2 regions of the Ferdinandcohnia sp. SAFN-114 genome follow, and region 2 is predicted to be linked to the other one. Evidence: a T-box and tRNA genes for the amino acid it is inferred to sense, from the RefSeq annotation. Region 2 holds a T-box; the other holds one or more tRNA genes.
What was found. The T-box of region 2 lies ahead of alaS (alanine--tRNA ligase). A T-box ahead of a tRNA ligase gene usually reads a tRNA of that ligase, here a tRNA-Ala.
Positions count from the first base shown of each region.

Region 1: it has a tRNA-Ala gene. The T-box ahead of alaS (alanine--tRNA ligase) is inferred to sense a tRNA for this amino acid. The anticodon was not compared.

Region 1 covers NZ_JBPFDQ010000102.1:1,572-17,453, forward strand. The annotation lists gene ACR65M_RS23120 (BglG family transcription antiterminator) at 1-1,256, shown strand, start outside; gene ACR65M_RS23125 (mannitol-1-phosphate 5-dehydrogenase) at 1,263-2,417, shown strand; gene ACR65M_RS23130 (SIMPL domain-containing protein) at 2,638-3,318, opposite strand; gene ACR65M_RS23135 (CPBP family intramembrane glutamic endopeptidase) at 3,414-4,178, opposite strand; gene ACR65M_RS23140 (glucosaminidase domain-containing protein) at 4,537-5,034, opposite strand; gene ACR65M_RS23145 (N-acetyltransferase) at 5,319-5,819, shown strand; gene ACR65M_RS23150 (YitT family protein) at 6,069-6,683, shown strand; gene ACR65M_RS23155 (aldehyde dehydrogenase family protein) at 6,744-8,228, opposite strand; gene ACR65M_RS23160 (TetR/AcrR family transcriptional regulator) at 8,604-9,518, shown strand; tRNA gene ACR65M_RS23165 (tRNA-Ala) at 9,592-9,663, opposite strand; gene plsY (glycerol-3-phosphate 1-O-acyltransferase PlsY) at 9,851-10,420, shown strand; gene ACR65M_RS23175 (aminotransferase class V-fold PLP-dependent enzyme) at 10,437-12,035, shown strand; gene ACR65M_RS23180 (beta-propeller domain-containing protein) at 12,180-14,081, shown strand; gene ACR65M_RS23185 (DMT family transporter) at 14,172-15,083, shown strand; gene ACR65M_RS23190 (processed acidic surface protein) at 15,123-15,882, opposite strand, start outside.
Region 2 covers NZ_JBPFDQ010000001.1:12,256-28,447, forward strand. The annotation lists gene ACR65M_RS00075 (peptidase U32 family protein) at 1-1,082, opposite strand, end outside; gene ACR65M_RS00080 (peptidase U32 family protein) at 1,287-2,216, opposite strand; gene ACR65M_RS00085 (O-methyltransferase) at 2,213-2,863, opposite strand; gene mltG (endolytic transglycosylase MltG) at 3,168-4,304, opposite strand; gene ACR65M_RS00095 (DUF1292 domain-containing protein) at 4,767-5,054, opposite strand; gene ruvX (Holliday junction resolvase RuvX) at 5,069-5,485, opposite strand; gene ACR65M_RS00105 (IreB family regulatory phosphoprotein) at 5,491-5,757, opposite strand; gene alaS (alanine--tRNA ligase) at 5,905-8,538, opposite strand; T-box leader at 8,593-8,808, opposite strand; gene ACR65M_RS00115 (AI-2E family transporter) at 8,901-9,974, opposite strand; gene ACR65M_RS00120 (nuclease-related domain-containing protein) at 10,100-11,026, shown strand; gene ACR65M_RS00125 (DUF3918 family protein) at 11,660-11,791, opposite strand; gene ACR65M_RS00130 (YrzR-like zinc ribbon domain) at 11,816-12,004, opposite strand; gene ACR65M_RS00135 (PRC-barrel domain-containing protein) at 12,031-12,510, opposite strand; gene recD2 (SF1B family DNA helicase RecD2) at 12,613-15,021, opposite strand; gene ACR65M_RS00145 (tetratricopeptide repeat protein) at 15,042-15,704, opposite strand; gene mnmA (tRNA 2-thiouridine(34) synthase MnmA) at 15,791-16,192, opposite strand, start outside.

The sequences.
Region 1 (15,882 bases), on a different contig from region 2:
ATGAAATTTCTAATTTTGTAACTGTTTTTAGAGGTTCAAAAATAGTAACAACTGAGAATACATACTATGATCAAATCCTCATTAGTCGCTCAGTTAAGAAATTGATTTATGATGTTTCTGAGCAATTGAATGTTGACTTATCTGCAGACTTTTCTTTGTTTCAAGGGCTTATGGCTCATATGGAACCAACAATTTATCGAATGACTAAAGGGTTAACTCATTTTAATCCTTTAACAGAAGAAATTAAGCAAAAGTATCCTCTTTTGTTTATGGCTGTACACACAAGTGTTAATAAGATTTTCACCCAGATTCCATTTTATGATGATGAAATTGCTTATATTGTCTTGCATTTCGGATCAGCTTTGGAATTAAAAAAAGAGGAAGTTCAGATCCATGCTTTAATCATATGTCCTACGGGAATTGGTACTTCAAAGATGCTGGCTAGTCGTATTAAAAAAGAGGTACCAGAGATTACTTCAACCGATATTATTTCATTAAAAGAAATGCATACTATGGATTGGAGTCAATATCAAATCATTGTCTCGACTGTCTTACTACCGCTACAAGAAAAATTTGACTATGTTTATGTAAATCCACTACTTTATGAAAAAGACATTGAGTCAATTCAAGCATATTTACGCACTCATGTTCAAAACATTACTAAACATTCTAGTTATCCAACGAAACAAAATGAGCAACAGAAGATAATTAAAAGTCCGACATCTCTTACTGCTTTAATGGATGAAGTAGATATTTGTCAAGATAGTATTCGTGCTATCTTTCGCAATTTTTCCATAAACAAGATGAAAAATGAGTCCTCCTATGATCTTCTTATCCAGAAGATGCTAGGATACGAAAAGCAAAGAGGAAGAATAACGAATAGTAAGGATGTCTTTCGTCAGCTTAAGCTACGTGAAGCAAAAGGAGGATTGGGGATTCCTCAAACAAGTATGGCTCTTTTTCACTGCCGACATGACAGTGTAAAAGAACTCATTTTTCAAATCGCACATTTGGATTCCCCATACAAGTTAGTAGGCATGGATGGTAAGGAAATGGAAGTATATACTATTCTTTTGCTTCTTGCTCCACAAACATTAAATGATGGTGAATTAGAAATTATAAGCATGGTAAGTACGACTATAGTTGAAAATAAAGAAAATATAATGATCTTTTCTTCTGCAAATGAAAAGATGATACGTATAAAGTTAGAAGAAACATTTTTAAACTTCTTACAGCTTAAATTTGGAAGGGAATGAATTTTTGTGAAAAAAGTAGTACATTTTGGCGCTGGAAATATCGGTAGAGGTTTTATTGGGGCATTGTTTTCACAAGCAGGTTATCACGTAACGTTTGTTGACATAGCAGATGTGATTATCAACCAATTAAATAAAGATGGAAAATACAAAGTCATAACAGCAGAAGATGTTCCTCAAGTGACAGAAATTAACCATGTTTCGGGATTAAACAATATGAAACAAGAAGAAGAGGTAATCAAGGCAATAGGAGAAGCAACCTATATCACAACTGCAATTGGTCCAAATATTTTACCTCATATTGCTCCCTTAATTGCAAAGGGCTTGAAAACTCGGATTGAAAATACAGACGAAAAAGTCTATGTAATTGCTTGCGAAAATCAAATCTCAGCAACAGAGCTATTAAAAGGTTATATCCAAAAAGGATTTAGCCAGGATGAAATCGCAAAAATGACAGATAAAGTATATTATTTTAATTCAGCAGTAGATCGGATTGTACCAATACAAGATAATAAGAATTCTCTAGATGTTTTAGTAGAGCCCTATTTTGAATGGATTGTTGAAACAACCTTGGATATTCCAAAGGTTGAAGGAATGACCAAAGTTACAGATCTAGCACCTTTTATTGAAAGAAAATTATTTACTGTAAATACTGGACATGCCGTAACTGCTTATTTTGGTTACTTGGCAGATAAAGAAACCATTGATCAAACACTGAATGACCCAACTATCTATGAGAAAGTTAAATCAACCATTGAAGAAACAGGATCATACTTAATAGAACGTTATCAATTACATGAAGCAGAGCATCAAAAGTATATTGAGAAAATATTAGGACGTTTCCAGAATAAACATTTACATGATGATGTGACGCGCGTTGGTCGCTCTCCTCTCCGTAAGCTAGGACCAAATGACAGGTTAATAAAACCGATGGTAGAAGCCCAAAAGCTTGGATTGTCTTACCGAAACCTTGCTAGTGCAGCGGCAGCCTGTCTGTTATTTGACGTTAAGGATGATCCTGAGTCAGTTGAATTACAAAAAATGATTCAAGACCAAGGTGTCACATTTGTATTAAAAGACATATGCAAGTTAGACGAGACAAATGAGATCGCACAAGTAATCATTGAGAAATACGAAGAATTTAAAGTACAATATAGTAAATAATAAGATAAGACTCATCCGATAGGATTGAGTCTTTTTTTAAAAGCAATAAGAGAATCCAAAAAATATACCACTTATCTATTTAAACACTCAAAACTACATAACATTGAAATGGTGCTGATTAGTTATTAATAATTAAACCTGCATGCCATTACTTCCGGGACTTAATAGAAACTGATTAAAACAAGAACGAAAAAGGCGCCGAATTCAGTGCCTTTTATTTCTAAACTGTATATAAGAAGGTCGCTTCCACCCTAGCAGTAATTGTCAATTCCCCAGCCTGTATCGGTGTAGCAGCCTCACTTTTGGCAAACATTGCAGTTTGATACGGAATAGGTGGGCTTTGCTGTGAAAGTTCCTTAATTTGAAGGGGAACCTCTTGAAGTGCAACTCCTAGTTTTTTGGCGATTGTCCTTGCCGTATCTTGTGCATCTTGAACGGCATTCTGAAGTGCCCGTTCATAATAAATGCGTGGATTGCGTACTGTGAAATTAATATTCGTCACCGTATTGGCTCCGTTCTGAACGGCTGTATCCACAACGGTACCCACAGTTTGGATGTCCACATCGGATATTTGTAACATATGAGTGACTCGGTAGCCCCTTAAGGTCTGTTTAGAGTTTTCATAGTCATATATGATGTCGATTCGAAAATCTACTGTTTTAATATGTTCATTTGGTATCCCTAGTGCTAATATAGAATCTATGATCTTTTTTGTTAGTTGGTTATTTTCATTTTGTGCTTCAGTAACTGTGTTACTTTCTGTGATGACACCCAATGTGATGGTGGCGATATTCGGCGCAGTTGTAACAATTCCCTCACCATTCACTTTCATTCTATGTGTATTCGTACTATTGTTCCTTTTAGGTTGTGAACGCATCATCCACGGTTCATAATAATACATAGAAGAGCTCCTTCCCAAAATGATCTTTTTGGTATTGTATTACTTCGAGAACCTTTCTGTGTGCATTCAAAAAAATAAAGCCCACGAATTCGTGATTAGCCTGCCATTCTTTTTCTATACAATGGTCCAAAAATGACATGTAAACAAATATCCCCTGTAAAGTGAGCAATCATCGCGATTTCAATTCCAAACTTCCAATATAAATACCCAAACAAAATTCCAGGTATGGCATTAAGTAAAACTGTACGGATGATCACGATTTTTGATTTGCCGAAAACTCCAAAAGCAGCTGGTAAATGTCCTACGCCAAATAAAACGGCAGCAAAGATGATTCCAATCCAATATGAAAGATCTCCAAGCCCTAAGAAGCTTGATGCATAAACCGCTGCGGTCATCAAGAATAAGCGGGTTAAAACCTCCTCTGAGATTCCACCATAGAAAGAAGCCAAAAACGATTGAAATCTTGAAGGTTCATCCATTTGAACATTAGGTATCTTTTTCATGAAAAGAATATCCAAACCGATGATAATAATGGATGCAACAAATCCAATCACAATACTCAGTAGAATGGCCCCTGAAATGGAGTATGGAATAGCGCTCCCAACTAACCAGGAATCAATTAGCCACCAATGTAAGTCAACTTTCGGAGCGAGCCATGTTCCAATAAATGCGGATACTCCTAATAATACAACGCTTTGAATGATACTCATAAAAACAAGTACGGGAGTAGGAGGAATTTTTTTAGTGGGATTCTTTTTTGCATCCTCCTCAATTTTTCCTTTTAACATATTAAACTGATAGGGCATAACCACGATTGCCCCAATTGATGCAGCTATCCAAAATATAAAAAACTCTGTCATAATGAGCCCCCTCATTCGTTATCGTTATCATTTATTTTCCGTAGATAATACGAATGAAGTGATGAGAAAGTTCATTATTATTTTTTTAACTCAACAAAAAAAGGTACCCTTTCAGGCACCTTAATCATACTTGATCTTCTTTAACATTATTCATAATGGATACAATATTCTTTACCCAATGATTATTTAGGCCAGTGGCGTCATTCGCTGCTTGATTTGGAGCATAGATTGTTTGGATTTCACCAATTGTTTCATTTCCATTCTCTACATAGTATTTCTTTAAATAGATTGCTTTAAAATGGATACTATCTTCAATAGAAAGAAACTTTTGCCATTCTGTTCCACCTTCGACTAGTTCCTAGCAACCAGGGTTTGGATAATCTTCACCAAAAACATCAGCGTAAATATCGGGCATACATGTTATGCCTCCAATATTATTCCAAGGTGAGGTTGAAATATCAGAATTGCCCCAACCGGTTTCCTGAGCAGCTAATGCTGCTAAAAATACAGGATCAATTTCGTGCTCTTCACCGGACTTTACAAAGTTTGGTCCTAAACCCTTTAAATTTCCCTTTAAATGCTTGTCCAATTCTAAACCAGTAATGGTATTTTCCTGTTCTATATTATAATTTTTTGAAGCCATTTGCACAGGCTTGCTTTCGCCTTGCGGTTTTTGATTATTTATTTTTTCTTTCTTTAATTCTTGTACTGGATTGATTGCTGGTGTGTCTTTCTTTTCAAGTGTTTCAGCATTTGAATGCTGCATGGTAGCGAAAATACTTGTACCTATAATGATTACAACACCAATTATATAAATAAGAGCTGGTTTTTTGAGTATAAGGTTTGAAATTTTCAAAGTATCCTACCTCCTTCATAAGACCTTTTTCCCACTTATGGAACTATCCTAACATAGTAAAATGACAGTTATGTTACAAAGAGGTTATAACAATCTTATAAAAAGATGACAGATGGTATAGGTTGTTTGCAAATATAGTACTAGTCTAGTATAATCAGAAATTGTATGTTCGTTGTCAAAAACGTAAACATTTCCCATTTTTATCAATAAAATGGAAGTAAATTGCTTTTAAGGCAAAAAATATACAATGAAAGGTGTTAGTCATGTATTTTCAAAGTTTGCTAATGAAAGAGGATCTGAACAAGAGCCCGTCAGAGGTCAAACAGGATTTAGAGGATTTACAGTTTCAGCTTTTTCGTATGCAAGATAACATTAAAGAAATCTCCAAAAAGCATCAAATCATCGGTATTGACCAAACAAAGGATGAGAAATGGGTAATTGTATCTGCCTTTGATGATGGAAATCGTTGCCAAATCATGGTGAATGATTGTGACACAGCCTATAGAGGTAACTGGGATTTCTCACTTCAGGCACAATACAAAGATGAAGATCATGCAATTCATATCGGTGATATCAAAGGACCTGCGAACCAGGGCTATGGTTCAATTTGCATGAATCATTTAAAGGAGATTGCGCGAGAACAAAACATCCCTGTTATTACAGGTGATATCGCAAAAAGAGACTGGGACCATGTTGATCGTCTGATCTATTTTTATGAAAAACACGATTTCGAAGTTGAAATCGATCCTACAACAAAATCGGGTGAAATTATTTGGAAAGATTAATTAAAAAGAAAGAGGCCTGCTTACCAGCTATCTTACGGTAAAGCAGGTCTTTTTATTATGGAATTATTAAATGTCCCAAACGATTGATGACTTTGATGCGATAAAAGGGTGATTATGTGCCATATGAAGCATATAGAGTGAGACCATATGAACTATTAGCAAGATTTGAAGGTGGTTAGTTACTTTTTAACTTTCATAAAAGATGGTACCATAATAATAAAATCTGGTTTAGTCATAGGAGCTCACGTCATGAAAATAATAAACAAAGGTCTAATACTTGGAATTGCAGCAATCATTCAGGGCTTTGCAATGGCAACCTTTTTATTCCCGCATTATATTCCAACTGGAGGAGCTGCGAGTGTCTCAGTACTGGTCAATTTTTTAGCGGGTACTCCTTTTGATATTACGCTTTGGGTACTAAATGCGGGTCTCTTATTTGCAGCGATTAAATGGCTTGGTAAAGATGCTGCGCTTTGGACGCTGTACTGTGTCACAGTTACAGCATTCACCATCCGTCTGATCACTCCATTGATAACAAATCCAATATCAAATGTAATCGTAGATTTAATTGTAGGTTCTATCATCTTTGGTGTTGGAATTGGGATATTATTTCGAATGGGTGCATCATCAGGTGGAATGGATATTTTGGCTTTAATCATTTCAAAACTTAAAGGGTTTTCACCAGGAAAAACACTGTTTGCCATTAATGGTACAATTTTGCTTACCACAGGAATCATCGTCGATTGGAAAATCATTATTTTTGCGCTCGTTAGTCAATTTATAAGCACACGGATTATCGATCTTTTATATAAGGTCCAATTACCAAAAACGCAAATTCAAAAACATGATACAAGTACGTTTTAACTAAAAAAAGGCGGGAACCCTCAATGTGGTTCTCGCCTTCTGTGGATTGCACTATTCTTTTTAATTCATAGCAACCCAGACACTCTTAACTTCTGTGTAGTTATTTAGGGCATAGGATCCCATTTCACGGCCGATACCAGATTGCTTGTAGCCACCAAATGGAGAAGCTGCATCGAATGCATTGTAGCAGTTCACCCATACTGTACCAGCTCGTAGGTTGTTTGCGATATAATGTGCTTTTCCAACATCTCGTGTCCATACACCTGCCGCAAGACCATACTCAGAATTATTTGCACGTGCAATTAATTCATCAAGGTCTTCATATGGCATTGCCGAAATAACAGGACCAAAGATTTCTTCTTTCGCAATTGTCATTTCATCTTTTACATTCGCAAAAATAGTTGGCGATACGAAATAGCCTTCTTCAAATGGTTTTTGACCACCTACTACTAGTTCTGCACCTTCGTTAATTCCTTTTTCAATATATCCTAAAACACGATTTTGTTGTTCAATTGAAACAAGCGGTCCAATTTCTGTATCAGAATGTAAACCTGCCCCTTGTTTAATCTTTTCAGCATGGCTTGCCATGTCTGCCACAACATTATCAAATTGTTTCTTTTGAATGAAAACACGTGACCCGGCACAACATACCTGACCTTGGTTAAACATAACCCCATTTAATGCACCAGGGATTGCCTTTGAAAGATCAGCATCAGGTAAAATAATATTTGGAGATTTTCCTCCTAATTCTAATGTTACACGTTTTAATGTTTTGGAGGCTCTTTCCATAATGCTTTTTCCTACTTCTGTTGAACCAGTAAATGCAATCTTATCAACCAATGGATGATCAACTAGAGGTTGACCAGCTGTTTCACCAAAGCCAGGAACGATATTTACTACCCCAGCTGGGAATCCTGCTTCTTCCATTAGCTCTGCTAAATAAAGAGCAGAAAGAGGAGTTTGTTCAGCTGGCTTTAATACAATCGTACAACCAGTTGCAAGGGCTGCACCAAGCTTCCACATTGCCATTAATAGAGGGAAGTTCCATGGAATGATTTGTCCCACAACACCAACTGCCTCATGACGAGTATAGTTTAAGAATGGTCCATTTACAGGAATAGTTTGCCCTACAATTTTCGTAGACCATCCAGCATAATAACGCATATGTTCGATTGCTAGAGGAATATCTGCATTTGATGTTTCACGAATCGGTTTTCCATTATCCAATGTCTCCAACTGTGCTAGCTCATCTTTATGTAGCTCCATCAAATCTGCCAGTTTATACATGATACGGCTTCTTTCGGCTGCGGACATTTTTTGCCAAGGGCCTTCATCAAAAGCTTTTCGGGCAGCTTTTACCGCACGGTCAATATCTTCTGGTCCAGCTTCACTGACAGTTGCTAAAACTTCCCCGGTAGCTGGATTATAGGATTCGAACGTTTTACCAGAAGCACTATCAACAAATTCTCCATTGATGTAAAGCTTCTTAGTCCCTCTTAAAAATGACTCAACCTTTTCTCGTAATGCAAAAATTAATTGGCTCATTCTCTTCCTCCTTTTTAATATGAAACTAGCAATACAGGTGCTAAAAACACCTTCAATACTAATGTTAACATTTTAAAACTAGTAATCAACCAACTTTTGGTAAAAAATTCCGACAATTCATGACGGGTTTTTTCGACACAAGGGATGATTGATTAATCAATTATTCTACTATTAAATGTATAAATGAAGAATTGTTACTGTGCATGGAGCATCATGAAATACGATGGAAGTTTTAATGTAGAAGCAAATGCGGTTAACAAAATTGTTGAAATAATTTCGAATTTGCAAAAGTTATTCCATGTGTTATTTGAATTCTTTATTTAAATCATATACTATAAAATTTAAAAAATGGTAGTACAAAAGTAGGGATTGAACATGAATGAACGAAAACAATATGTCTTAGAAAAGGCTCATCAACTCTTTATGGAAAAAGGTTTCCAAGCCACATCAATCCAAGATATTCTAGATTCTAGCGGGATTTCAAAGGGGACCTTTTATAACTATTTTTCTTCAAAAAGCGAACTGTTCATGGCCGTTTTTAACTCAATACAAATCAAAAACGAAGAAGAACGGAATAAATTATTAATAGGCGAAAACCTTGCGAATATTGATATCTTTAGTAAACAACTAGGTCTCTTTTTCCGTCTAAATAAGCAAAACAAACTTTATGCACTAATTGAAGAGGCGCTCGTATCGAATGATCCAGACCTAAAGCAGTTTGTAAAACAATTTCAATTATTGCAACTAAGATGGCTTTATTTTCGTTTTATTGACTTATTTGGTGAAGAGAAACGTGAGTATTTATTGGATTGTGCCATTCTTTTTTCCGGAATGCTACAACAATCATTTCAGTATCACTTTTTTACATACGGTCCGAAAGTTGATCATGAAGCCATCATTCAATATTGTGTTGATCGCTTAATAACTTTAGTCGATGATGTCGATAAGACAAATAGTAAGCTATTGAATCCTGAGTTACTAGAAACATGGTTGCCTCAAAAGAATGCAGGGGGAAAGAATGTTCAAAATCAATTTTTCGAAGTATCAAATGATTTGAAAAAGGCAATTATGAAGATTCATCAAAATGAACCTGAAAAGGAAAAATTTCATCAATTAGTGGACTTCATTCAAGAAGAAGCTATGAATAACAAACTTCCACGTCTTTTTCTCATCGAGAGCTCACTACTATCACTAGTGATGAGCAAGGAGCTTCAACGAACCGAGGAGCTTGCTCAGTTTGCTCACTTTGTGAGAGAGCATATCTTAAACCAAGAACAGACCCAATCCTAACTGAACGGGTCTGTTCTGCTTTTATCGAAAAAGAAAAGTCACTCAATGTGGAATAAAAGAGTGACTTTAATGATGGAGTTGATGGGAATCGAACCCACGACCCTTTGCCTGCCAGGCAAATGCTCTCCCCCTGAGCTACAACCCCGTATGAATTTAGCAAAATTATATCATGTGGCTTTTTAATAGACAATATTTTATTCGTTTTTTTTGCATGAGGTTGTCCAAAATTTCATATAATCTATTAAAAAAGCTGTAAACGAATCATATTATTTTGATATAAATAACCAGAAATAAATGGTAAAATTGATTAAACCTAAAATGGTGGTGGACTTGTGAGTTATTTATATGTATTAGCTTCTTATTTTATAGGAACGATTATGACCGGATATGTCGTCATGAAGATTATGAAGGGCGAGGATATTCGCAAGCTCGGAAGTGGGAACGTAGGGGCTCGGAATGCTGGTAGATTGCTAGGAAAGAAGGGATTTTTGCTAACAGCCATTGGTGACGTTTTAAAAGGGATGGCTGTAGTTTTAGGTGCAAAATACTTGAATTTTTCATTTGAAATTCAAATTCTCGCTTTAATCGCAGTCGTTATCGGACATATTTGGCCAATTACCCTCAAATTTAAAGGCGGAAAAGGAATAGCAACCGCGGCAGGTGGATTAGTTGTATTGGCTTATCAACCATTTTTAGTATTTGGTGGGATCTTCCTTCTTTTATTATTGATAGTAAGAAGCTTTACAATTGCTGGAATGTCTGCCTTTCTAACTGTACCAGTCATCTATTGGTTCATGGATTATTCCATCCGTGAATGTATCCTTATTTTTATTGTAATCGCCCTATTATTAGTGGCACATCGTGACAACCTAAAGGAAAAATTATTGAATAAAAACAAATAAGCGGAGTGATTCCAACGTGACATTTGTATATAAAATAGCACGGACAAAACAAGAATTTAATCAAATCCATCGTTTAAACTACAAAACATTTGTTGAAGAAATTCCACAGCATGAAAAAAATGAAGAAAAAATGCTAATTGATAAATTCCATGATGAAAATACGTATTTAATTTGCGTAAAGGATTCTAAATTAGTGGGTATGATTGCTGTAAGGGCAAACAGACCGTTTTCACTTGATCATAAGCTCTCAAATCTTGATGAACAACTGCCAGTTAAACCAAATAGTCCTTGTGAAATTCGTTTGCTAGCTGTTGAGGAAGAATATCGTAATAATGGGAGGATTTTCTTCGGTCTTGCCCAGCTTATGTCTAATTATTGCTTGAAAGAAGGCTATGATGTCGCCTTAATCTCTGGAACAACAAGACAAGAAAAATTATATCGTCAATTGGGATTCAAACCATTCGCATCTCTAACTGGGACGTCAACTGCATCGTTTTGGCCAATGTATTTAACAAAACAAACCTTCGATGAATCTTTGGCTGGGAGAATATTAAAAGAACCTGTTAGCTTTTTGCCTGGCCCAACTAAAATAAGCGGGAATGTAAAAGTGGCTTTTGCAGAGGAGCCAATTTCCCACCGTTCGAACGAATTTTTGTTTCAAATGAAGTCTGTAAGAGAGAAATTATGTAAAATGACAAACTCAAAGCATGCCGAAATTTTAGTTGGATCTGGTACTTTAGCAAATGATGTTATTGCTGCTCAGCTATCTGTATTAGGGGGTAAAGGCCTAATAATTAGCAATGGAGAGTTTGGTTCAAGATTAATTGATCATGCAAATCGAGCTGGTTTAACTTTTACAAGATTAGAAAAAACATGGGGAACCCCTCTTACAGAGGCTGATATTCAGAGTGAACTTGAAAAAGGTGAGTATACATGGCTTTGGAGTGTCCATAGCGAAACCTCTACAGGTATGCTTATAAACTATGAAAATTTAAAAGAAATCTGCATGATGAACAATATCAAGCTATGTTTGGATTGTATTAGTACAATTGGAGCAGTTAAACTTGATTTCAAGGATATATATTTAGCATCAGGTGTGAGCGGGAAAGCAATTGGTGGCTACACTGGACTCTCATTTGTCTTCCATAATCATGAAATCGAGCCAAATCAGACAATTCCAAGATATTTAGATCTCGGAATGTATGCCATTAATCAAAGTATTCCATATTCCCATTCCTCGAACTTGCTAGAGGCATTAAATCAAGCTCTTAATAAATATGAAAAAGATGAATTTTATTCTGAAATAAAAACAAGATACAAGTTGATTCGTGAATATCTTGAAGGTCTTGGTTTACAAATTTTAACACCACAAGAATCTTCGTCACCTGCAATCATGACGGTATTACTACCAAAGCATATTTCTTCAAAGGACTTTGGAGATGATATGGCACTTCAGGGGTATTACCTTCACTATGAAAGCAGCTATTTACAAGAAAAGAGATGGATTCAAATCTCCTGCATAAGCAGTCACGATGAAAAGAAAATAGTAAGAATGCTACGCGTGTTTGAGTTATTATTAAATCAATATACAAAATTAGGAGAACCTTCGGTATAGAGGGTTTTCTTTTTTTCTAGATTTAGGCGCTATTGGCTCTCTGGTATAAGCCAATTACTTCGAAAGGCAGAAGGGTGCCTTCAGCATTTCTTTTATGTAACATTTCTTTCCAAGTTTCGTCTAAGTGGAAAAGGGGTGAAATGGATGAAGAAAAGATGGTTCATTTATCTTGCTTCAGTTATTATAATCACGGCCATGACTTTATTTTTTACGGCTTCAAAACCAGCCATCGTCAGCCAAGTGGATACTGAAATCCAACCCGTTACAAAAGAAAAACTCCAAGAGATATTTCGGGAAGCACTAAAGGAAGAAAAACGGAATAGAAGGTTTAGTATTTTCGGAAGGGACACCGCTAGGGAAGATATGTCTGTAACGAATGAATCTTCTGCAGTTGATCAAGCCACTGAAGGGGGAAATGATCATTCAGAAACGAATACACAGGTTCAGGGTGTTGATGAAGCAGACATTGTAAAAACAGATGGAAAACATATATTTCAAATCATTGATGGAAAGCTCAATATCATTAAAGCAGCACCTGCAAAGGAAATGTCTTTAATAAAATCCATACCATTCACACACTCATTTTCACCAAGCCAATTATTTTTGTATGAAGACCAGCTCGTGGTAATTGGGTATACATTCCGTGATAGTACACCTAAAGTAAATCCAAATCAGCGAAAGATGATATACCCTCCTAGACATTTTGAAGCTACAACAGCCATTATTTATGACATAAATGATCCAAGTAATCCCGAGGAAATACGTAGGGTAGAAGTGGAAGGCAATCATGTAACGTCACGGAGAGTAGACAGCTACGTATATTTAGTATCTAATCATTATCCAAATTATTGGATAATGGAAGACATGAGGGCCGATGAGGTTGAATTAAGGCCACGTTTTTCTGATACTGCACTAAAAGATGAAAGCACGCTGATCCCATATGAAAGCATTAAATATATACCAGGGTCAAAAGAAACTAATTTCACTTTAATTGCGGCATTCGATTTGAATGAGCCTAAAAAAGAAGCCACGATTACTTCATATATAGGTAGTGGAAATCAAATGTACATGTCAAAGGAGAACATTTATATTGCGGTTTCAAACTACTATGCCGTACCTTTTATGGAGGGTGGGGCTGATAACTCTCCTAATACGAGCTTGTATAAATTCTCAGTGGAAAAGGACAAAGTCGAATTCCATAGTTCGACTGAAGTACCAGGAACGATTTTAAATCAATTTTCAATGGATGAGTTCAAAGGTACTTTCCGGGTAGCTACAACGAAAGGAGATACTTGGAATGCCAACAAACCTTCAGCGAATAATTTGTATATTTATGATGAGAATTTAAAGCAAATTGGTTCCTTAAGTGATTTAGCTCGAGGAGAACGAATTTATTCTGCAAGATTTATGGGGGAACGGATCTATATTGTCACCTTTAAACAAGTCGATCCATTGTTTGTGATTGATGCTAGCAATCCCAAAAAACCAAAGGTACTAGGTGAGTTGAAAATACCAGGGTTTAGTAATTATCTTCATCCGTATGATGAAAACCATATAATAGGCTTTGGTCATGACACAAAGGTTGTCGCTGATAAAACAAGTACAGGTGAACCAAGGGTGTATACCGATGGGATCAAGATTTCTTTATTTGATATTCGAGATGTGAATGCTCCAAAGGAGAAATTTACCGAAATCATTGGTGGTAGAGGAACATACTCGCCTTTAAATTATGATCATAAAGCTCTTTTATTTAATAAGGAAAAAGGAATTTTTGCATTCCCTATTACTGTTTTTCAAAATATAGAAGGAAAACAGTACGAGCAAAGCTTCGAATTTCAGGGAGCTTATGTGTACGATATCAATTTAGAAGGAATTGAATTAAGAGCAAAGCTCTCACATGACGTTCCTGGCCCATATGAAACATGGGAAGGTGAGATTCAACGAGTCCTTACCATCGAAGATACTTTATATGCCATTTCGCCGACAAAAATTTCTGCATATAACTTAAAAAACTATGAGCAAATTACTGAATCTTCATTGCGTTAAAAAAGGGTAGAATTTCTTCTATCCTTTTTTGGTATTTATCTTATATACTGAATAAGATTATAAGATTATATAAGGAATGAAGGGACAAACATGAATCAACCGAAAATAAATCCATACTTAGTATTGGCCATTGGTGCTGTTGCGGTTTCCACCTCGGCTATTTTTGTTAAATTAGCAAATGCTCCTGCACCCGTTATCGCGTTTTACCGGCTATTTTTTACAGTTCTGCTGATGCTTCCTGTTTTTTTATGGAAATATAGAAATGAACTGAAGGTGATAAAGAAAAGAGATTGGCTCTTTTCTAGTATCTCAGGGGTATTTTTAGCTCTACATTTCATACTATGGTTTGAATCACTTAACTACACATCAGTAACTAGCTCGACTGTTCTTGTGACAATGCAGCCTGTCTTTGCTTTTATCGGAACTTATTTCTTGTTTAAAGAAAAAATAGGCTTAGGTGCTATTTTAAGTACTTGTTTAGCTTTATGTGGTAGCATCATTATTAGTTGGGGTGATTTCCAAATAAGTGGGAGTGCGTTATATGGAGACTTTTTAGCGATTGTTTCCTGCATAATGGTTACAGCCTATCTATTATTTGGGCAAACTGTACGAAAACGCCTAACGCTTGTCACCTATACATTCGTTGTCTACAGTATAAGTACAATTACCTTATTCTTATATGTAGTAATCCTCAAATATCCATTAGGTGGATATGCAGGCCAAGATTGGATGTACTTTTTACTACTAGCAATTGTACCAACTTTACTCGGTCATAATCTTTTCAATTGGTCATTAAAATGGGTAAGTACCTCAACCATTTCGGTAAGTATCCTATTTGAACCAGTTGGTGCTGCGATACTAGCATATTTTATCCTTTCAGAAAAAATCATCCATACACAGATATTCGGAGGAGTCATTATAATACTGGGTATTTGGCTATACTCCATAGGTGAAAGGAAGAAAAAACAGCGGGTTCAACTATCGGAGCAAAGTGTTGGGTAAAGAAAAGCCATGTCTATAGGCGTAGACATGGCTTCATTTTTAAGTGAATTTTCGAGTCATTAAAACGGAGCCGATTCCCATCACTATTAATAAAGCCCCAATTAATAGTAGATTGGAATAAGGACTAGCCGTTGTAGGAAGCTTATTCCCCTGAACTTTTACACTCATCTCTGTAGCCAGAGTTGCTACCGTAAGTAACTTTTCTCCACGTACAAGGATAAAGTCAGAAGCTAGCATATCCTCGGAAACCTTAAGATCCAGCAAATACTCATCATTTGTCCGATAAAGTTCAACTAAAAGCTCTGCCCCATCAAGTGAACTTTTCTCGAGAAGCTTATTATATGCTACAGCTTCCTTAACACCATCTTTTAATAGATAGTACCGGGGCTGTAATTCAAAGATTTCAATCATTTTATCATACATCACGAGAAGTTCTTTTTGCTGCTCTGCCGATAATCCCTCTGAGCTATTATAGGAGAAATATTGCTCTAAATTAGAACTAAGAGACTTCATATTTTCCTCAAGATTTATATCATTTAGACTTAAAAAATGAAGAAATAAACCATCAATTTCATCTTCCGTTAATCCAATTTCTGAGAGCATCCGCTCTGCCTCTACTATTACCTCAGCATGATTTAAATAGAAGTTAACCGTAGTTTCGAGGTCCTTAATAAATAAATAATCATGGATTGACTCCCCAAAACCACCGAGGATATGCTGTAACTCATCCTCATTTAAATTATGTTTTGATAATAGAGTCTGGATGGTCTCTTTGTTAACAGGTTCGCCTAAATAGGAA
Region 2 (16,192 bases):
TGTTGTAACGTTACAATTCCTGATTCCTTCTCATAGTCTAACACGAGACCTGCAAAATCATAAGTTGTTTTTTTACTATGCATACCATACATTTGCTCTGATACACCAGGAACCCCTTCAAAGAAGGCAGGAGCCGTCTCACGATTTGCACATTTATCAAGCTCTTTAAGCCACTCTTCATCTATGACGAAATTATCTGGATCAGCACTATACGCATCGATAACTTTACGATAAACACTTACTACTGTTGCAATATAATGAATTGACTTCATTCGTCCTTCAATTTTCAAGCTATCAATTCCTAATTCAATCATGCGTGGAATCGATTCGATTAGCTTTAAATCTTTTGGACTCATTGCAAATGGAGCATCACTATCATCAAAAAGGGCTACTTCATTTTCATTTTCATCCAACTTAAATAAATCGTAATCCCAACGACATGATTGGCAACAACCACCACGATTCGAATCGCGGGCTGTCATATGATTACTTAATGTACAACGTCCAGAATAGGCAATACACATCGCACCATGAACAAAAGTTTCGATTTCAATATCGACCTTTTCCTTCATTTCTTTTATTTCTTCGGCACTTGTTTCACGCGCTAAAACAACACGTTCTAATCCCTCTTCTTTCCAAAATTGAACAGCCTTCCAGTTAGAAAGTGATTGCTGTGTACTTAAGTGTACTTCCATCTTTGGAGCCACTCGCTTGCACGTTTCAATAATAAGTGGATCTGCTACAATAATTCCAGATACTCCAGCATTTTCCAGTCCGACCAAGTATTCATCTAATCCATCTATATTTTCATTATGAGCAAATATATTTGTTGTAACATAGATTTTCGCACCATATTTTTTCGCAAATTCGACACCTTCTGCGATTTCTTCTAATGTAAAATTATCAGCATTTGAACGCAATCCATATTCTTGACCACCAATAAAAACAGCATCCGCCCCATAATGAACAGCAATTTTTAGTTTTTCAAGGTTACCTGCTGGAGCAAGCAATTCAGGTTTTTTAACAATTACACGTTTGCCGTCTACTATTTTTGAAATAGGTTCTTTCACAACTGCTGTCATACAATATCCTCCTTTATCACTTTATATCAAATGCGCCTTGGCATATTGCGCCCAGATTTTAGGCCCACAGGAAGTGGGTCATAAAGACGTTGCCACAGGAAGTGGCGTTCTTAGTCTTTGATCTTACTGCTAGAAAAACTTCCTTTAAAAATCGCATGTCTCCGCCGGAGGCTCTAGCTTTATTCAGTCTTCTAATGAATAAAGTTAGTAAACTGTTTCTTTAAAATAGAAACCTGTATCTAGTGGTCGATTAGTTGGTTGAAGTTTCTCAAGTTTCGTTAATAATTCATCCTTGATATCTTCATACTCATCACGATTTTCGACACATAAGTCTATTGCTTTTCGATAGATTTTTGTAACCTCAATCAGATACTCTGTTGATTTTAAAATCCCCTCAATTTTAAAGCTATCTACACCAGCATCAATCATTTCTTCCAGTTCATCGACAATACACACATCATTTGGGCTCATGATATGAGTGCCATTTTCGTCTTCAAAAATAGGATATTTATTACCGCGCTCTTCATCAAATAGAAACATATCTTTTTCTTTTTTGCGATTTTCAATTTCCATTACATTGCCTTGATATTCGAAATAGTTTCCGACTAAGGAACGCTTCGATTGGAACATGCACATCATTCCATGTACTTGAACTTCAATTTCAACTTCTGCATTTTCCTTAATTTCAACAATTGCATCCATATTTAACTCACGTGCTAGAACTGCACGCTTTGAGCCTTTTCTGCCCCAGTAATTGCATGTATACCAATTTGTCGCTGTTGTTTCAGTATTCCAGTGAAGTTTCATTTCTGGTGCAACCTCTTTAACAGTCATCAGTACGGCAGGGTCACCAAAAACAATCGCATCAACATTGCTATCACGTAGAAACGCAACATAGTCTCCTAACTCAGGGACCTTTTCATTGTGGAAAAGAGCATTCATTGCAACATATATTTTAGCGTCATGTGCATGAGCAACCTCAACTGCTTTTACTATTTCCTCCCGGTTAAATTCACCCGCAAGACGTAAGCCGTATCGTTGTTCACCAATAATAAATGCTGTAGCACCAGCATTTATCAGTGGTTCAATATCTTCTACACATGTAGGAGTCACCAGCAACTCTGGTTTCTTCATTCCGTTACACCTCTTCTTTTACTTAATGCAACCCCATCCCCAACAGGTAAGATAGTAGTCAGATAATCTGGGTGTGCGAGGAGCCATTCATTATAGGATTTAATTTTTGTAACAAGATTTCTTATTCTTTTACTCTCAATTTGTTCCTCTGCAACAAGCCCTTTAAATAGTACATTATCCGTTACAATTAAACCATCCTTTGAAAGGCATTTTTCATAGATGTCAAAAAAATGTCGATATTGCCCTTTAGCAGCATCGATAAAAATGCAATCAAATTCCCCATGTTTCTTTACTTCTTCGGCAGCTTCAAGAGCATCCCCGAAAATCACTTCAATTTGTGAGCCTGTCCCTGTTCGTTCAATATTTTCAAGGGCTTTTTCGTATCTTTCTAGATCCCTTTCAATAGTGACAATTTTTGTCTTTGGAAGTGCCTGAGCCATTCGAATCGCAGAATAGCCGATTGCTGTTCCAATTTCTAAAATTTGCTTTGGCTCAGATATACGCAATATTTGAAGCATTGTTTCAATGCCTACTAGTTCCATAATTGGTATATTGTTTTCTTTTGCATATTGTTCAATTTCTTCAATGATTTCGTCTCTTTTTGGAAATAGATCTTCTAGATAATTGGTTATTTTGCTTGATAACAAGAAAAAAACCTCCATTTCAGTATGGTGGTATTGGTTAAAAAGTGCAGTCATTTGTTTTTGTATACCTAATCAAATACGCATTGGCGTATTTGCGCCAGAGTTTTTCGAGCATGCTCGAAAAACTTCCTTTGAAAAATCTTTGCATCCGCCGGAGGCTAATTTTATTCAGTCCGTGTTTGAACCCCAAGAAGTTTTTTAACTAATACTTAATCCCACTATAAATGAGAGTGATATCTACTGAATAAAGTTCCAACTTATTTTACCATAAAGAAAAAGGGAACGCCATATTGGGTTCCCTAGTAAGTTATTCTTGATTGGTTATATACTGTGCTTTTTTAGCGTTATGCTCTTCTAATGTCTTGGAGTAATACACATCTCCTGTTGGAGCGGCTAAGAAATATAAATAATCAGTCTCTGCAGGATTTAAGGCAGCTGATAAGGATGATTCACCGGCATTTGCAATTGGTCCAGGTGTTAAACCTTGGTTTTTATATGTGTTGTATGGCGAGTTCACTTCAAGATGATCATATAGGACACGTTTTTTATGTTCTCCTAATGCATAAAGAACAGTAGGGTCGGTCTGAAGTGGCATTCCATCATCTAGACGATTATAAAATACGCTGGAAATTTGCTCACGGTCTGTTTGTGCCGTTGCCTCTTCTTCTATTAATGACGCCATGGTTAATAGTTTATGAGTAGAATCAATGTAGTTGTTCCCTTCCATTAGCCCTACGTATTTCACTAGGATTTTATCCGTTTGTTCTAGCATGGTTTCGACTATGGATTCAATTGAAGGCTTTTTCTCATAAAATGAATACGTTGCTGGGAATAAATAACCTTCTAGTGGATGTTTAATATCCTTGTTTAAAATTTCATCCGATAGTGTATTTGGAAACCTGCTAATCAAGTCTTTAACATAGGCAGGGTCATCGACCTTTTCCATGATCTCTTCCTGAGTATAACCGGTTTGCTCCGCAATAATTGTTGCAATTTCTTCAAGTTGTTTTCCTTCTGGTATCACTAGTTTAAAAGCTGCTTCTCCCATAAGGATTCCTGATTTCAGACTTTCAATGATTTGGTCAAAATTCATAGATTGATTAAATGTATATTCGCCAGCCTGAAAACCTGATACATTTTTAAATTTTGTGTAATAACGAAAAACTTTTGCGTGTTTCACAATATTATTTTCTTCAAGGATTCTTGCAATCGCTGTTGGCGACGAACCAATTGGTATAGTTACTTCGATTGGTTCCTTATTCGTAGGGTCAACAGGCTCAAGTGCTGATTTTATATATAAATAGCCTCCGCCAATTATTCCAGATAAAACTACTAATATAACGATAAATACGATAAACACAATTTTACGGATTGTTTTGGCTTCTCTATGCCGTTCTTGCAAATTCTTTTTATATAAATCCTTTTTCGATTCGTTATCAGACATATATCGAAAATCCTCCCCTCACTCGAATTATTATACTACATTTTTTTATCTAATTCGTCAATTTTAGGGAGAATTCACTATATTTTTGCAGTTTTTTCTAAAAATTTCGTGCATTTTTAGGTATCAATTGAAATTTTTTAAGCCATAAGTTGGAGAAAAACATAGACTGCCTTTGCAGGATTTTTTTGTCTTTGACGCCGTTGATCTTCACTGCAGGCGGCCGCTTTCCGCGGGCGTGGCTTGAGCCTCCTTGTCGCATACGCTCCTGCGGGGTCTCAAGTTTCACGCTTTTCACGCTGGACATTGAATTTGCTTCTTTGAAATAACCCACGCACGAAGAAAATGTGAATACATTTTCGAGGAGTCGCCGCCTTCCGCTTCAATCAACTTTGTTTGCATATCTTATAAAAACAACAATCAATTAGAAAGGAGCCAAATGAAAAAAACAGCCCGAGGCTGTTTTTATTCTTCTCCTTCTTCATCAAGGAATGTATTTAACATTTCTTCGACAAGGTCCCATTCTTCTTCCGTTTCGATTGGTTTTAGTTCACCATCTTCTCCGTCTTCAGAAGGGCTAAAGCTTGATGCATGAATTTCGATGTCTTCATCATCTTCATTTTCATCACTTACAGGATAGTAAAGGACGTATGATTTTCCAAATTCTTCCGATTCGAATGTAAATAAAACCTCACAAAGAATTTCGTTTCCTTGCTCGTCAATTACTGTTATTTGCTTTTCACCATGTTCCATTTTAATCCACCTCATTAATTTTTACTATCTAGATACCCCTGGAGGATCATGACTGCAGCCATTTTATCAATGACCTGCTTTCTCTTTTTTCGACTTACATCCGCTGATAATAGGACACGTTCAGCTGCTACTGTTGAGAGACGCTCGTCCCACAATACAACAGGCAAACCGAATTTCTCTTGTACCATATCCGCATAGTATTGACTGGCTTCACCACGTGGTCCAATAGTTCCATTCATATTCTTAGGTAAACCAATCACAACAGATTCTACTTTATATTCCTTGATAATTTCACCAAGTCTTTCTAAGCCAAACTGCTGTCGTTCTTCATTTATCTTGATTGTTTCAATGCCTTGAGCAGTCCAGCCCATTTCATCACTAACGGCGACACCGACTGTTTTAGAGCCGACGTCCAAACCGAGAATCCTCATTCGTTTTACCCCTCACGATGGATCTTTAAATACGACTTAACTAACTCCTCGATTATTTCATCTCGTTCAAGCTTTCGGATAATATTCCTTGCATCATTATGACGTGGAATGTATGCAGGATCTCCGGATAACAAGTATCCTACAATTTGATTAATTGGATTATATCCTTTTTCTTGAAGAGCATCATAAACATTGAATAATACTTCATTTACATTTGTTTCAACTGGTTCCTCTGGAAAGTTGAATTTCATCGTTTTATCAAATGAGCTCAAGTTTTGCACCTCACTCTTTAGATTCTGGTGTCCGCATCCGTACATGTAAATCTTACCACTCATTGTACACTAATCACAACTAAATAGAAACAAGAAGTGACATTTTGTATCATACTTTTGTGACAGTATGATACAAATTCACTTATTTTAGATACTTTTTACCCATTCTTCTACAAATTGTAGTGCGGATTCAAGTTGTTCTGGATTTTTACCACCCGCTTGCGCCATATCAGGTCGGCCACCACCGCCCCCACCACAACGAGTTGCTACTTCCTTAATTAATTTTCCGGCATGGAAACCTTTTTCAATTAAGTCTTTTGTTACACCAGCCGTTAAGTTTACCTTGTCTTCGTTTACAGAACCTAAGACAATTACTGCTGACCCAAGCTTTTGCTTTAAGTCATCTACCATTGCACGAAGATTATTCATATCTTGGGCATTTACCTTACTATATAAAACAGTTGCGCCATTAATTTCTTTCGCTTTTTCAACCAGGCTTCCAGCTTCTATATTGCCAAGTTTTGCTGAAAGTGATTCATTTTCACGATGCAAATTGCGAATTTCAAGTTGTAATGCTTCAATACGACTTGGAACTTCTGCAGGCTTTGTTTTTAATAGGCTAGCAACTTCCTGTAGCATTTTTACTTGGTCATTGATTACATGATATGCCGCTTCACCAGTTACAGCTTCAATACGGCGTGTACCTGCGCCTATTCCGGACTCAGAAACGATTTTGAATAACCCGATAGTTGATGTATTTGGTACATGACAACCACCACAAAGCTCTAAACTATAGTCACCAACCTGAACAACACGAACGATGTTGCCATACTTTTCACCGAATAGGGCCATTGCTCCCATTGCTTTTGCCTCAGCTAGAGATTTATAGTCAATATTAACTGGAATGCTGCTCCACACTTTTTCATTCACAATCGCTTCAATTTGCTCAATCTCGTCTTGCTTAATTTGACCAAAATGAGAGAAGTCAAAACGTAAACGATTCGATGTCACAAGTGAACCCGCTTGGTTTACGTGCGCACCGAGCACATCTTTTAATGCTTGATGTAACAAGTGAGTTGCCGTGTGGTTTTTAATAACACCAGAACGATTCTCTTGGTCAACCTTCGAATGAAGCTTGTCACCTTTTGTTAAACTTCCTTTTTCAACAACTACCCGATGAAGGTTTTGTCCATTAGGCGCTTTTTGAACGTCTTTTACAACTAGTTTTGTATTTTCGTTTTCAACTGTACCTTCATCCGCGATTTGTCCACCACTCTCAGCGTAAAAAGGCGTTTGGTCTAAAATAAGTTGAATTTCGTCACCTTCATTTGCCTTCTCCACCATTTCTCCGTCTTTTACGATGACAAGAACGGTTGATTCAGCTTCAAGTTCATCATACCCAACAAATGTACTTTCAACTTTAATTTCACCAAGAACCCCGCTTTGGACCTGCATGGAATCAACATCTTGACGAGCAGATCTTGCTCGTTCACGTTGACTTTCCATTTCACGCTCAAAGCCATCGTGGTCGACTTTCATACCTTCTTCTTCTGCGTATTCCTCAGTTAATTCAACAGGGAAACCATACGTATCATATAAACGGAAGACATCTGCACCTGAAATAATGTTACTGCCTTTTGCTTTTTCCTTTTGAATAACAGTTGATAGTATTGCTAATCCATCATGTAAAGTTTCGTGAAAGCGTTCCTCTTCTGTTTTCACGACTTTCTGAATAAATTCAGTCTTCTCTTTAACTTCCGGATAAAAATCAACCATAATCTCCCCAACAACTGGAACGAGTTCATACATGAACGGACGGTTGATGGATATTTGTTTTGCATAACGTACAGCGCGTCTTAATAAGCGTCTGATTACATAACCTCGACCTTCATTGGAAGGAAGCGCCCCATCACCTACTGCAAATGTAACTGTACGGATGTGGTCAGCAATAACTTTAAATGCTTCATCCTTTTCTTTTGATTGACGATATTTTTCACCTGAAATGGATTCTGTTGCCTCTATAATCGGCATAAATAGATCTGTGTCAAAGTTCGTAGGCACGTTTTGAATAACAGAGCACATTCTTTCAAGACCCATTCCTGTATCAATATTCTTTTTTGGTAGTGGTGTATAAGAACCATCTGGATTATGATTAAATTGTGAGAACACAAGGTTCCAAATTTCTAAATATCGCTCATTTTCTCCACCTGGATATAATTCTGGATCATTCGGGTCATTTCCAAATTCTTCACCTCTGTCAAAGAAGATTTCTGTATTTGGACCACTTGGACCTTCACCGATATCCCAAAAGTTTCCTTCAAGACGAATGATTCGCTCCTCAGGAATTCCTATCTTTTTATTCCAAAGCTCAAACGCTTCATCATCCTCAGGATGAATCGTAACAGAAAGCTTCTCTGGGTCAAAGCCAATCCAGTCTTTGCTTGTTAAAAATTCCCACGCCCATTCAATTGCTTCCTCTTTGAAATAATCACCAATGGAAAAATTCCCTAGCATTTCAAAGAAAGTATGGTGGCGTGCTGTTTTTCCAACATTTTCAATGTCATTTGTACGAATCGATTTTTGTGCATTACAAATTCTTGGATTTTGAGGGATTACACGTCCATCAAAATATTTTTTTAAAGTCGCAACACCACTATTAATCCATAGTAAGGACGGATCTTCATGTGGAACTAAGGAAGCACTTGGTTCTATTGCATGCCCCTTTGATTGGAAAAAATCCAAAAACATTTGGCGAACTTGAGCTGATGTTAACTGTTTCATTTCATTACCTCCAATTACATTTTAGACATAAAAAAATACTCTAATCCCCTAAAAAACAGGGACGAGAGTATGCTCGCGGTACCACCCTGATTATGGACACAAAGAAATAGTGTCCATCACCTTCGTATATTGATAACGGTATTCACCGGTAGGTTTACCTACACTCAGGAGTAGCTTTCTATTACCCTTCATCCGAAATTCCTCTCAGCCTTGGAAATTTCTCTCTGGTTTGATGGTACTGTAACATACTGATTCCTTCATAGTTTTCACTGATTGTGATTAAATTGTTACATTATGTATTACCTAGTTCTTGTCAATTATATTCAAGTCAAAAATGTTTGTCAACGTCGGCGTTCATTGTGTTAATGTTCCTTTCTGGCAACTGTAAAATGCTGTTTCGCGTGAACAATAAACACCTTTAATATGGCTACAACCGGAACAGCCACAATCAGGCCTACCACTCCACCAACTTCTCCTCCTACTAATAACGCCGCTATTATCACAATCGGATGTAATCGTAAGCTTTTCCCGACAATAATTGGTGAAAGCAGGTTTCCTTCGATAAACTGAAGGCCAAACACAACAAGAACCACGATGATAAGCATTTTGATTGAAATGGTAGCAGCTATAATAGCGGCAGGAATTGCACCAATGATCGGACCGAAGTATGGAATGATATTCGTTATACCAACAATGCTTCCAAATAATAAGGGATATTTCATACCGGAAATCCAAAATGCAACTGAAGCAGTTGATCCAACAAGCAAACAAACAATCAACTGCCCTCTAATATAATTCCCCAACGACTCATCAACATCTCGAAAAAAAAGCTGACCAGCTCTTCTAAGTTTTCGAGGCGTTATATACCAAAGTGCTTTCATCATTTGGTCGTGATCCTTCAACAAATAAAAAACAATGAATGGAATGATAGCAATGATGAAAATGGAATTAAACAATGCTTTCAAAAATTCAATTGTCCTTGAAAGCAGAAAATCCACATAATTTTCTAGCGAATTAAGCAAATCATCAAGCTGTGCGTGAACAAAAGCAGGAAGCTGTGAACTTCCTGATTCAATTTCTTTTAACCAGACCCTGTAGGTCTTACTGAATTCCGGAAAGCTCTCAGCAAGATCCTTGAGCTGTGCAAGAATCACCGGAATTCCTTTGTATATACCAAAACCAACCCCACCGAAAAAAACCAAATATATCAGTAGGATTGCAAGCGATCTCGGTACTCCACGATTGCTGATTTTTTCGATGATAGGATGTAGTAAATAAGCGATAAAAATAGAAAAAACGAAAGGAACCAGAAATGTTTTTAAGAGTAAAAGAATCGGGAGCCAAACTGGTGCCAATTTCAAAAAAATATAGATAGTCAAAAATGCTAGTAATAATAGTGATATTCTGAAGATCCATTTAATTCTATTTTCACTCATTTCCATCCACTCCCTTGTTAGTAGTTTTTGGAGTCTATGCGGTTTTATACGGGTCGTGCTCGTAACCTATAATATTGTAAAAAGAAAGATTATTTTGTAAAATATAGCTGAAAGGATGTGGTAAATTGGTTATAGTTATTAAACCACGTGGTGAAAACATTGAACTAGAGTTACTTCGCTCTTTACGCGTCCACAAAAAATTAGAGGAAGAAGACGAAAACAACTATGTATCCCTCGAAAAAGGCTGGGCAGGTGAAAAACAGTTTGACCAATTGCTTTTAGGCCTCACAAATGAATGCCTCATATTAAACGACCTTCTCCTGAAAGTGAACAACACCCTCTTCCAAATTGATTCCCTGCTTATCACGCAAAAGAAAATAATCATCTTTGAAGTAAAGAACTACGAAGGAGACTATTACATCAAAGATGGACGCTTGCACATTATTAATGGAAAAGAAATCAAAAACCCACTCATTCAAATCTCCCGTAGTGAATCCTTATTTCGGCAACTCCTCCAAGATTTGAAGTTTAATGTCCCCGTTGAATCTCATGTCATATTCATCAACCCAGAGTTTTTTTTATATGAGGCACCGGTAAATGGCTCTTATGTATTCCATGCGCAACTTGGTCGATTTATTAAAAAACTAGATGCGGGTGCGGCATCTCGGGTTTCCGATGGTCATATTGACTTAGCACATAAATTGGCTTCTTTGCATATAACGAAAAATCCCTATTCGCGCCTGCCTGATTATACATATGAGGAGTTGGAAAAGGGGATTGTTTGTAAGTGTGGGTGCTTGGGATATGAAGATACAAAAGGGCAAACTTTGTTTTGTAAAAAATGTGGCTTTGTAGAGGACAAAGAATTAGCCGTGCTAAGGAGTATAGAGGAGTTTAGGTTCCTTTTTCCTAAAAAACGTATAACTGTGGATGTTATTTATAATTGGTGTAAGGTTATAAGATCAAAAAAAACAATACAAAGAATCCTATCCAAAAATTTCGATTTGATATCATTTGGCAGAGGCTCATATTATGTAGATAAAAGGAAGTAAAAGTGGTCCGAGACAGTTTTTGGGGGGGATTTATTGGGATGGTTTATTAAACCTTATAGCTGGTATGGCGAATCATAGTTTTATCCAGGGGTGAACCTCTTTCTCTACTTTGCTGGTTCTATAACTCCTAGTTTTATCCAGTTGCGAGCCTCTTTCTCTTCTTTGCTGGTTCGATAACTCCTAATTTTATCCAGTTGCGGGACTCTTTCTACACTTTGCTGGTTCGCTAACTCCTAATTTTATCCAGTTGCGGGACTCTTTCTATACTTTGCTGGTTCGCCAATTCCTAATTTTATCCAATTGAGAGCCTCTTTCTACACTTTGCTGGTTCGCCAATTCCTAATTTTATCCAATTGAGGACCTCTTTCTACACTTTGCTGGTTTGCTAACTCCTAATTTTATCCAATTGAGAGCCTCTTTCTACACTTTGCTGGTTTGCTAACTCCTAATTTTATCCAATTGAGAGCCTCTTTCTACACTTTGCTGGTTCGCCAACTCCTGATTTTATCCAGTTGCGGGCCTCTTTCTACACTTTGCTGGTTCGCCAACTCCTAATTTTTTTTCCAGTTGCGAGCCTCTTTCTCTAGATTTCCAAACCAATACCAAAAAACCCCACATCCGTGGGGTTTTCATTTAAAACATTTTCGTAATGCGTTTGCGCATTTTTTTCATGTTGCGGGCAGACATTACATCTGTTCTTTGCATAATTCCGTATGCCGCAGCACCTAGACCTATAGTGATTAGAGAAGTCATTGTTTTGTTCATATCCTCTTCACTCCTTGTTTAGGATTACATACTGATCCTTCTGTCGTCCTCAGCAAACAGATCATCCAACGAACTGAGTGTGCCATCTTCCTCTACCTGATGTGTGAATATTTGTCCTTTGTTAACAGATAGTTCGATAAAACATCCCCAGCAGTAATATTGGTTGACACCAATTTTACCGATATCTTTACTTTTACAGTTTGGGCACTTCACAGGGTACACCTCACATCATGGAATTCCTAATTTATAGATACGACGATGACATCTTCACCGATTTTTAAAGGCTCGTTGGTTTTGATTACCTTTTTTCCTTCTGTTATATCAGCAAAAAAGCCATCCGTTACTTCATACCCTATAATAGTGCCCACTTCTTCTGTAAAATATACATCTTCAAGTAAGCCTAATTTTTGACCTTCAGAGGACAAAAGCGGCTTTCGGAATAATCCATGATGGGTGTGTAAAAAATATGTGGGTGTATCGGCTTCATTGTCAAGTAGCTCCAAAAGCGACCTGTCCGAAACCATGACACCATCATCTCCAATGGAGGAGATACTTTCCATAGGGACTACTCGATCTCGTTCAAAAAGTCCTTTCCCTTTCAAGATCAGGGCATTCACCTTGCCATCCGATGTGATACAAAGATCTGAAACTCGGCCGAGCTCTTCGGCAGACTTTTCATCATAGACCGGTAAATCCTTGAGTAGTGAGAACGTCCGCAAAGATAATCGCCACCTCTCCGAACATTACTTATCATTCACTTTCAGATAAGGTGTCATACTGTACAAGAGTTTCCAAAAGAAAAAAGCTGGTATCCCCAGCTTTTATTCGACTTCCATATAATCGTATGGAGTAATTCCTTCCATGCCAATATTTGGGTCGGTTTGGAAAATAACCTCTTGATATGACTTTGCCTCTTCAGGTATTTCAACAGGAATAGGAGCTTCCTCCATTGCACCAAAGGTAGTTTTTAACTTTTCGCACAAGGTTGTTTGACGGTTTGTATCGTTTGCACGTTGAACCCCTTGTCTTAATGCGTCTTCTTCGCCACATAGGATGAGGAAGTTTTTGGCTCTCGTTATGGCTGTGTAAATTAAATTACGTCGTAGCATGCGATAATAACCTTTAACAATCGGTAAAATGACAATCGGGAATTCACTACCCTGTGATTTATGAATGGAACAACAATATGCGTGTGTGATTTGGTTTAAGTCCTGTTTTGTATATGTGACTTCATTGCCTTCAAAATTTATAACAACCATATCCTGTTTTTCTGTGTTTTCTTTTGCATAAAAGATCGACTCGATTTCACCAATATCGCCATTAAACACATTATTTTCAGGCTGATTGACGAGTTGAAGCACCTTGTCACCACGCCGATAAACGATATCTCCATATTTTAATTCCCGCTTACCGTGTACAGGCGGATTAAAAAGCTCCTGCAGCATAACATTTAAACTGTCAATCCCTGCAGGACCGCGATACATTGGTGCCAAAACTTGAATATCCTTAACGGAAAAGCCCTTCTTTTTTGCATTATCCGAAACTTGCTTAACCACTTCAAGTACCTGGTTCTGGTAGCACTTTAAGAAAGAGCGGTCCTTTTTAGGTGAGGAAATATCAGGTGGTAGGGCGCCTTTTTTTATATCATGAGCCAATTCAATAATTGACGAACCTTCTGATTGTCGATAAATATCAGTTAGACGAACGGTTGGTACTACTTCAGATGCCAATAAATCCTTTAATACCTGACCAGGACCGACAGAAGGCAACTGGTCTTCATCCCCTACTAGCACAACTTGGACATGCTCCGGTAGTGATTTAAACAACTGATGTGCAATCCAAATATCGACCATCGAAACTTCATCCACTATCAGCAGCTTGCCATTTATCGGATTATCTTCATCATGACTAAAACCCTCGACTCCATTCCATCCAAGGAGTCGATGGATGGTAACGGCAGGAAGACCTGTTGATTCGCTCATCCGTTTTGCCGCACGACCTGTTGGAGCCACTAATAAAACTGGGAAAGGATTTTCGGAATTATAATCTTTTGGGTCTAAGGAGCAACCGTGCAGTTCTCCGTATAATTCAACGATCCCCTTAATAACGGTTGTTTTCCCCGTACCTGGACCACCTGTTAAGAGGAGCATTGGAGACATAAGTGCTTTTTGGATTGCATCTTTTTGCGAAGGCGCATATTGGACTTTGATCCTTTCCTCAAGTGCACCAAGTGCTAGCAAAAATTCAGACTCTGGAAAAAGATTTTCGTATTCAGTTTGTTCCATTACCCGTTTTATATTTGTAATTAATCCTTTTTCAGAATAATAAAGGGTAGGTAAGTAGACCCTGTCCTCTTCAATAACAAGCTTACTTTCTTCTGTTAAACTTATTATTTCCTTAGAAATATCGGTTGCAACGATTTCTTCACGGCTACTTTGTTCTAATAATTGCTGAACACGAATGATTAAATCCTCTGCAGAAAGGTAGACGTGTCCATCTTGTAATGAATCTTGTTCAAGTATGTATAAGCATCCAGCCTTGATTCGGTCTGGGTGATTTCCAGAAATCCCAAGTTGGCGTCCCAATTCGTCTGCTCTACCGAAACCAATACCTTCAATATCTTCGACTAACTTATACGGGCTATGTTGAAGAATTTCAAGTGTTTGCTCTTTATAGACTTGATAAATCCTCATGGAAAGCTGAGGACCAAATCCATATTGAGAGAGACCAATCATAATCTGTTCAAGACCTTGGTGTTCTTGTAGTGTGTCATAAATCTCTTTGGCCTTGTCTGCTGAAAGTTTATCAACCTCCTGCAAGACGTCTGGGTTTGCGATGATCTTTGAAATGGCTCCTTCACCAAGTGTCTCTACAATTTTTTCTGCTGTCTTCTTCCCAATTCCTTTAAAAAGATCACTTGAGAGGTATTGGACGATTCCTTGTTTAGTATGTGGAATTTCTTTTTGGAATTGTTCAACATGGAATTGGATGCCAAACCGCGGATGCTCCTTTAAGCGACCAAAAAAGATGTATGTTTCATTTTCATGAATTCGAGGGAAATACCCTGTTACAACTGCTTCTTTTTCATTATAGTCTTCATTTGTTTCTTGAAGCCTAATCCGAACGACAGAATACAAATTTTGCTCATTATGAAAGATTGTTACTAAATGAGTACCCTTCATAAATTTTCGTTGTTCATCAAATAAATCTAAAGATTCCTGTTGTTCCATTAAGTATCCCCTCCCCTCATTTATTCACTTAATGCTTCATTTACAATCTTTTTCCCGTTTGCTGCAAGCATATGGTCAGGTTGAATTTCTAATGCTTTTTCAAACATGTCGAGTGCTTTTTCATAATCATTCTTAAAACCTGCATAGGCAACACCTAGATTGTAATAGGCATCTGAGTGATTAGGTTCTAATTCAATTACAGAATGAAACGATTTGATTGCTTCGTCAATTACTGATTCACCTGCTAGGCAGAGGCCATACTGAAATAATGCATCCACATCATTTTCGTTTAATTCAACTGCACGTTTCATATATGGCAGTGCTAATTTTGGCTGGCCAAGCTGAATCAATGTCATCCCTAACATAAAATATGTATCACTATTTTCCAAGCCTGCTTTTAGAGCTTTTTCAAACATATTCTTTGCTTTTAAGAAATCTTCTTGGTTGTAGAGAAGATTACCAATTCCGTAATAAGCCGTTCCCGCTCCTTCGTCAAGCTCAAGTGCTTTTCTAAAAAAAGCAATCGCTCTTTCAGGGTCACCCACAGCCGCTAAAAGATTGCCAAAGTTAATATAGTAAACCGGCTCTTTCGGGTTTTCTTCAATAGCCTGAGTAAAGCATTTAGCTGCTTCTTCGTACTTACCTTCTTGCATATATTCAATGCCTTGTTTATTTAAATCCAATGATATTCAACTCCAGAATCGACTTTTTTTGCACTCATATTATAACACAGGAAAACCCCAACCCTAAATATAGAGTTGAGGTTTCTTCATCCAACATATGTTAGACGTTCTTCATTTTTAAAGACTTTATCAATTGTTGCACCACCGAGGCATTCGTCCCCATTATAGAAAACGACTGCTTGACCTGGTGTTACCGCACGAATGGGCTCATCAAAAATGACTTTAACTGTATTGTCATCCACCTTTTTAACCGTTACTGCATTATCCGGTTGACGATAACGGAATTTTGCTGTACATTTTACTTCCTCTTCAGGTTTCATATCCGAAACCCAGCTAACATTAGTAGCTAAAATGGAATCTGAATATAGAAACTCATTGTGGAAACCTTGGTCAACATAAAGAATATTTTTCTTAAGGTCTTTTCCAATTGCAAACCACGGTTCTCCGCTTCCACCAATTCCAAGGCCATGACGTTGACCAATCGTATA